Regions from separate parts of the Micromonospora sp. DT229 genome, predicted to be linked through region 1. Evidence: riboswitches for the same ligand, from Rfam matches in the RefSeq annotation. Region 1 holds a riboswitch; the other holds the start of a gene.
What was found. A riboswitch is a leader RNA that binds a small molecule or an ion and turns the genes downstream of it on or off. The one in region 1 is predicted to bind cyclic di-AMP.
Positions count from the first base shown of each region.

Region 1 (3,751 bases):
GCGGTGCCGGAGGGCACCCCGACCACCGGCGGGGGCCCCTGCGGCACCGTCACGGTACGGATCCAGGACGGCCCGGACGCCGGGCAGCAGGTCGACACCCCCATCCCGGCCGGGCCGGGCGCCCCCTCGGTGAGCGTCGACGACGAGGTCATCCTGGTCTCGCTGATCGACCCGGAAGACCCCTCGATCAGCACCTACAACATCGCCGAACACCAGCGCGGTATGCCACTGATCTGGCTGGGGGTGCTCTTCGCCGCCGCCATCGTGGCCTTCGGACGACTGCGCGGGCTGGCGGCCCTGGCCGGACTGGCGGCCAGCTTCGCCATCCTGCTCACCTTCGTGCTGCCGGGCATCAGCGCCGGTCAGCCGCCGTTGGTGGTGGCCATCGTCGGCGCCGCGTTGATCATGTTCGTGGTGCTGTACCTGACCCACGGGGTGTCCGCGCAGACCTCGGTGGCCGTACTCGGCACCCTCGGTGCCCTGGTGCTCACCGGGCTGCTCGGCCTGGCCGCGACGAACGCCACCCACCTGACGGGTTTCGGCAGCGAGGACGCCACCACCCTGTCGATGTTCCGGGGCGATGTCGACCTGCACGGCCTGCTGCTGGCCGGCATCATCATCGGCTCACTGGGGGTCCTCGACGACGTCACCGTCACCCAGGCCGCGGCGGTCACCGAGCTGGCCCACGCCAACCCCAACCTGTCCCGCCGCCAGCTGTACCGCTCGGCCACCCGGGTAGGCCGGGCGCACATCGCCTCGGTGGTGAACACCATCGTCCTGGCGTACGCCGGCGCCTCACTGCCCCTGCTGCTCCTGCTGACGGCCGACTCCCGCGCCCTGGGGCAGATCCTCACCAGCGAGTTCCTGGCCCAGGAGATCGTCCGCAGCGTGGTGGCCACCCTCGGGCTGATCGCCGCCGTACCCCTGACCACCGCCCTGGCCACCGTGGTGACCACCGCCGGTCGGCAGCGTGGCGGGACGGACCTCGCGGCCACCGCCCCCGACGAGGTGGCCGCCGTCGGCGAAGGCCGGCCCCGGATCCCCCGGCCGACGACGGACCGGGCCGATGCACTGCGGGCCCTCAGCGATCCGCGTACCCGTCACACACCCCCCGCCACCCGTTCGGAGTGGCCCGAACCGGACAGGAGCACCGACACCCCATGGTGACACTGCTCAACGTGAGCACGCCGACCACATCGGTCGATATGCGTGGCGCTCGTCACCCATTGCGATTACGAAATGACGTATCTCGCCGGGTTCGGTACGTAGAAGCCCAGACGGACTCTCGGGTAACCTCACTGCCGGTCACCGCCGAAGGCGCGCACCAGCGCCTGCGGTGCCACCGCCCAATCGCCGCCAGGCGAGCCGGGGACCCAGGTACCTGGGGTGAATCCGCACCAGCGGTAGGGGCCACTTCCGTCCCGAACCCGTCAGCTAACCCGGTCGGCGGTCGATGGAAGGGAAGACAGTGACGGCACCCCTACGCCGCTGGTTGACGCCCGTGGTGGCCGTGTTCGCCGCGTTCGCCGTCTTCGCCGGTCCCCTGCCGGCGACGGCTGCGCCGAACGCCCCCAAACCAGCCGGTCATGATGACGACCCGCCAATGCTCAACGAGCTGATCGAGGCGACCAACCGGGACTACACCAAGGCCAAGTCGAAGCTGGAGAAGTCCAAGAAGAAGCAGCTCAAGCTGGCCGTCGAACTCCGCCGCGCGGAGGCCGACCTGGACTCCCTCGCCCCACAGGTCGCCGAGATCGCCACCCAGTCGTACCGGACCGGTCGGGTGGGCGCGATCGCCATGCTGTTGCAGACCGACGCACCGGACTCCTTCATCCACCGGGCCTCCGCCCTGGACGAGCTGAACCTGGTCAACAGCAAGAAGCTGGCCGAGGTCAACGCGGTCAAGCGCCGCGCCGAGACGGCCAAGCTGGCGCTCGACGCCGAGGTACGCGAGCAGCAGAAGCTGACCAACGACATGGCCCGCAAGAAGAGCGACGCGGAGAAGTCCCTCCGACTGGTCGGTGGGGTAGGCCTCACCGGTGGCCTGGTGGCCGCCACCTCCCCGGTAGCCCGCCCCGGCCCCAACCGGGCCTCCGACGGCGGCTGGAAGCCCGAGTCGTGCAACCAGGACGACCCGACCACCTCGGGCTGCATCACCGCGCGCACCCTGCACATGTACAAGGAGGTCAAGCGGGCCGGGTTCAACCGGTTCGTCGGCTGCTACCGCCCGGGTGACAAGTGGGAGCACCCCAAGGGGCGGGCCTGTGACTGGTCGTTGCAGAACAGCGGTTTCCGACCCTGGTACAACGACGACACCCGGATCTACGGCAACAACCTGGCCGCGTTCCTGGTCCGTAATGCCGACCGGCTGGGTGTCTACTACGTGATCTGGAACCGGCAGATCTGGTTCCCGGCGACCGGCTGGAGTTCCTACAGCGGCCCGTCGAACCACACCGACCACGTGCACGTCTCGATGCTCTAGCGTCCCCGACACCACTTCGAGGGCCGTCCCGCCGTCTGGGTGGGGCGGCCCTCGTCGTAGGTCGTGTGGGTGGGTGGCCTTCGCCGTCAGGTTGTGTGGGCGCGCGGCTCACGCCGTCCGGTGGGGCGCTCCTCGCCGTCAGGCGGCGAGGGCGGCGGTGGCGACCAGGTCGGCGGGCTCCGCGGCCACCGCCCGTGCCTCCCCGGCGGCCAGCCGGTACGACATGCCGACCACCGCGCAGCGCCCGGCGGACACCTCGGCGGCCAGCGCGGTGGAGGCCTCCAGCATCGCCGTCACGGTCTGCGCGATGTGGATGTCGACGATCTGGTCCAGCTCCTCCACCCCGGCGGCCTGCGCCCGGCGCAGGCTGGGCACCACGGCGTCCACCACCGCGCCCAGGTGCCCGGCGGGGGTGGTGCCGGTGGCCAGGGCCGCCCGGGCCGCCTGCACGGCACCGCACGAGTCGTGCCCGAGCACCACCACCAACGGCGTACGCAGGACGGCCACCGCGTACTCGACGCTGCCCAGCACCTCGGGGCCGATGGTGTGCCCGGCGGTACGGACCACGAAGAGGTCCCCCAGCCCACGATCAAAGATGATCTCGGCGGCCAGTCGGGAGTCGGAGCAGCCCACGATCACCGCGAAGGGATGCTGCTCGGCCGCCACGGCGGTCCGACGCCCGGCGTTCTGGTTCGGATGCCACGGGGTGTCGGTGACGAACCGTCGGTTGCCGGCGATCAGCTCGGCGAGCGCCCGCTGCGGGGCACCCGGAAGATCCGCGGTGAGCAGTTCACGCTCCAGCCCTGGGTGTGTTCCGATCGCGGGTCGGCTCATCCGGCGTCTCCTCGCTGCTCATGCGATGCCTGGTCACCCCGGCCGACGCTGGTCGCGGGCTGCTCCAACCGTCACACGCACTGCAAGCCGCGTCAAGCAATGCGTGATATGCATTTCAGGTATCGCCGGTCACTTGCCTTCGCGCAGGTCAGGGTGCTCGGGCCGGACGGCGTGGCCCGAAGAAGCCGAAAGGCCCATACGATGGGCGGCATGGCATCCACCGGCGAGCGGGAGAACGCCCGTAACTGGACTTTTCTCACCAATCATGCACATGTGCTGCTCGCCATCGCCCGCAACCCCACCGCGCGGTTGCGGGACGTCGCCGAAGAGGTGGGGGTGACCGAGCGGGCCGCCCAGGCCATCGTGGCCGACCTGGAGGCCGGTGGTTATCTGCACCGCACCCGGGTCGGACGACGCAACGAGTACACCCTCAAC
Region 1 covers NZ_JBNCLD010000018.1:75,546-79,296, forward strand. Annotated here, with positions in the region: gene ACLQ2T_RS23565 (YibE/F family protein) at 1-1,167, shown strand, start outside; cyclic di-AMP (ydaO/yuaA leader) riboswitch at 1,334-1,464, shown strand; gene ACLQ2T_RS23570 (coiled-coil domain-containing protein) at 1,469-2,482, shown strand; gene ACLQ2T_RS23575 (carbonic anhydrase) at 2,621-3,316, opposite strand; gene ACLQ2T_RS23580 (helix-turn-helix transcriptional regulator) at 3,518-3,751, shown strand, end outside.

Region 2 (3,751 bases), on a different contig from region 1:
CACCCCGGTGCAGCCGGTGGACGGCGGGGTCACCTACCACGACCCGTGCTACCTGGGCCGGCACAATCGGATCTTCACCCCGCCGCGCGAGGTGCTGGGCAGCGCGGTCGGCGCCGAGATCACCGAGATGCCGCGGAACAGCGAGCGTTCCTTCTGCTGCGGTGCCGGTGGCGCCCGGATGTGGATGGAGGAGCGGATCGGCAAGCGGATCAACGTGGACCGGGTCGAGGAGGCCATGTCGACCGGGGCGCGGACCATCGCGGTCGGCTGCCCGTTCTGCTCGACGATGCTCACCGACGGGGTGAACGGCAAGGGCGCCGGCGAGCAGGTCGAGGTGGTCGATGTGGCGAGTGTCCTACTGCGGTCGGTCCGGCCCGAGCAGGGTCGGGGCGTCGAGGAGAGCGAGCCGGTCGCCGGCTGACCAGCACTTGACCGTACGAGGTACGGCGGGCCCGATGTGGCCCGCCGTACCTCATTATTTAAATTGACGTGCGTGACTATAACGAAATGATCGACACCCTTTGTGTGCGGTTGGTCGCGCAAACGTGAATCGACCGTTGGTCGCCTTGATTCCGCACCGCGCCTTCCCTAATGTTGGGCACCGACCGCCGCGGGTCGTCTGTCTCGCCCCTCAACCGCTCGCGGGACGCCCGGCGGTCGGTTGCAAAGGAGTCGCTGCCGGTGGCAACCATGCCCCTCCATCGTCCTGCACCGGGATGGCCGCGCCGTCCAGGTGGCCTACGGAGAGCTGCGCACCGCCTGGTCGTGCTGGTGGCCGCCGCCGCGGTCGGCGCCGGCCTGATCGCCGCCCCCGCGTACGCGGAACCCTCGGTGGAGGAGATCGAGCGCCAGATCGACAAGCAGTGGCAGCAGCTTGAGCCCACCATCGAGCAGTACAACAAGGTGCGGTCGCAGCTGAGGGTCAACCGCAAGAAGGCCGGTGACCTGCAGAAGAAGATCCAGCCCCTGGCCCTGGAGGCCGAGCTGGCCATGAACCGGGTGGCCGACCTGGCCTCCCGGTACTACGTCAACGGGCCCTCCCAGGAACTCGGCGCGGTGCTGCTGAACGCCAAGCCGGACATGCTGGGCGAGCAGATGGCGCTGCTGGAGCGGCTGGCCGCGTACGAGCGGCAGCAGCTTGAGGGCGTGATGAAGGTCCGCAAGAAGTACGACGACCAGAAGGCCAAGCTCGACGCGCTGATCGCCGACCAGGAGACCAAGGAAAAGCAGCTGGCGGCGAAGAAGAAGCAGATCGACGCCAAGATCAAGCAGCTTGAGCGGTCCCTGCCGGTGACCACGGTCAGGACCACCAACTGCCCGACCATCAACGGGGTGGTCAGCGAGGCGGCCCGGACCGCGATCAAGGTTGCCTGCGCCCAGGTCGGCAAGCCGTACGTCTGGGGGGCCACCGGCCCGAACTCGTTCGACTGCTCCGGCCTGACCCAGTACGCGTACAAGGCCGCCGGCATCTACCTGACGCACTTCACCGGCGCCCAGTGGAACGAGGGCAAGGCCATCTCCAGGGCCGAAGCCCGCCCCGGCGATCTGGTCTTCTTCCGCAGTGACCTCAGTCACGTCGGCCTCTATCTGGGCAACAATCAAATGGTGCACGCGCCCAGAGCGGGTAAACCGGTGAACGTCTCTCCGATCACCACCATGCCGGTCGCCGGCTTCCGTCGACCCGGCTGAGGGATCGCACAGGAACATCAGCAGGGCTCTCGGTCAAGAGATCGGGGGCCCTGCTCTTTTGTCGGATCTGGACACCCTGCGTCACGGCGTGGATCTGTTGTGTATCGACGGAGGTCGTCCCTAAGCTGGGCAATTGTCGGCCCGATGGCAGTTCCGCCCATCCGGGGTGGTGACGGTCCGACACCGCCGAGTCGCCTGTGCGAGCCGGGGACCCAGGTACCCGGGGTGAATCCGCGATCCGCGCGGTAGGGCGCCCCCTTCCCGCCCGAACCCGTCAGCTAACCCGGTAGGCGGTATGGGGAAGAAGGAGTTGGGAGCCCGGTGGCACACCATGCCCCGCGGCCACCGTCACCCCGGGCGACGACGCCCGGCCCGGTGACGGCTGCGCCGCGATCCCACTGGTACCGCTGCACCACCGCACTCGCCGCCCTGTCCGCGACCGCCGTCATCCTCACCGGCGGCGCCACGGCGGCCCACGCCGACCCGTCGGTCGACGCCATCGAGCGCCAGATCGACGCGGACTGGAACCGGCTGGAACCACTCATCGAACGGCACAACGCCACCCGGCAGGACCTGGCCGGCAAGCGCCGGGAGGCGGACTCCCTGGCCGCCCGCATAGCTCCCCTCCAGCGCCAGGTCGACGAGGCGATGGCCCAGGTCGGTGCCCTGGCGGCACGGGCGTACATGGGTGACACGGTCGGTGCCGTCAACGCGCTGTTGGGCAGCAGGCGGTCGCCCGGCGAGCTCGTGGAGCAGATCGGCCTGCTCGACCGGTACGCCCACCACCAGCAGCAGGCCGTACGGCAGGCTAGCGCGCTACGCGACGAACTCGCCGCCGCCAAGGCCCGGCTGGACGTGGCCATCGGCGAGTTGATCCGTACGGAGGTCGCCCTCGCGGGGAAGCGACGCCAGATCGACGCCGAGATCGACCGGTTGCAGCGGCTGCGCCTGCGGGCGTACGGCCGGGGTGGTGGCGGCCCGCTGCGACCCGCGCCCTGTCCGGCCGACTATCCGGGCGAGGCGGCCGGGGTGGCGGTGAAGTTCGCCTGCGCCCAGATCGGCAAGCCGTACTCCTGGGGAGCCGAGGGACCTGACGCGTACGACTGCTCCGGTCTGATGCTGGCCGCGTGGGCGCGGGCCGGGGTGGCCCTGCCGCACAACGCGGCCCGGCAGCGTCAGGTGACCCGGTCGGTCGCCCGCAGCGCCCTACGCCCGGGTGACCTGGTCTTCTACTACCGGGATCTGCACCACGTCGGCATGTACGTCGGCGACGGCTGGGTGGTGCACGCCTCCCGCGCCGGTCAGCCGGTGAAGATGAAACGGATGGAGAGCAGCCCCGTCCACAGCTTCGGTCGGCCCGGCTGAGGTCAGCGGGTCGGCCAGGTGCGCCAGTTCTGCCAGGCCCGGCTCGGCGTCGGGCCGCGCTGGCCCTGGTAACGGGAGCCGTAGACGGCCGACCCGTACGGGTGCTCGGCCGGCGAGGAGAGCCGGAAGATGCAGAGCTGACCGATCTTCATGCCGGGCCAGAGGGTGATCGGCAGGTTCGCCACGTTGGACAGCTCCAGCGTGACGTGCCCGGAGAAGCCGGGGTCGATGAAGCCCGCGGTGGAGTGGGTCAGCAGACCCAGCCGACCCAGGCTGGACTTGCCCTCCAGCCGCCCGGCGAGCTGGTCACCCAGGGAGATGACCTCCAGGGTGGAGGCGAGCACGAACTCGCCCGGGTGCAGCACGAAGGGCTCGCCGTCGGGCACCTCAACCGGGGAGGTCAGGTCGTCCTGCCGGGTCGCCGGGTCGATGTGGGTGTAGAGGTGGTTGTTGAAGACCCGGAACAGCTTGTCCAGGCGTACGTCGATGCTGGAGGGCTGCACCAAGGTGGGCTCGAAGGGCTCCAGGGCGAGGGTGCCCGCCTTGATCTCGGAGACCAGGTCGCGGTCGGAGAGCAGCATCGCCACACCATACCGATATGGCTGACCTGCGTGTCGCGCTACCTGTCTAGAACGTATGTTCGATAAGATGTCGGCATGGCTTCCTGGTCCGAATTCGCCGCCGACGAGCCCCGACT
Region 2 covers NZ_JBNCLD010000001.1:58,615-62,365, forward strand. Annotated here, with positions in the region: gene ACLQ2T_RS00280 ((Fe-S)-binding protein) at 1-421, shown strand, start outside; gene ACLQ2T_RS00285 (NlpC/P60 family protein) at 691-1,689, shown strand; cyclic di-AMP (ydaO/yuaA leader) riboswitch at 1,864-1,997, shown strand; gene ACLQ2T_RS00290 (NlpC/P60 family protein) at 2,065-3,054, shown strand; gene dcd (dCTP deaminase) at 3,057-3,635, opposite strand; gene ACLQ2T_RS00300 (pyridoxamine 5'-phosphate oxidase family protein) at 3,711-3,751, shown strand, end outside.
Region 2: it holds a riboswitch for cyclic di-AMP, as region 1 does, so the genes downstream of both, ACLQ2T_RS00290 (NlpC/P60 family protein) here and ACLQ2T_RS23570 (coiled-coil domain-containing protein) in region 1, are expected to answer to the same signal.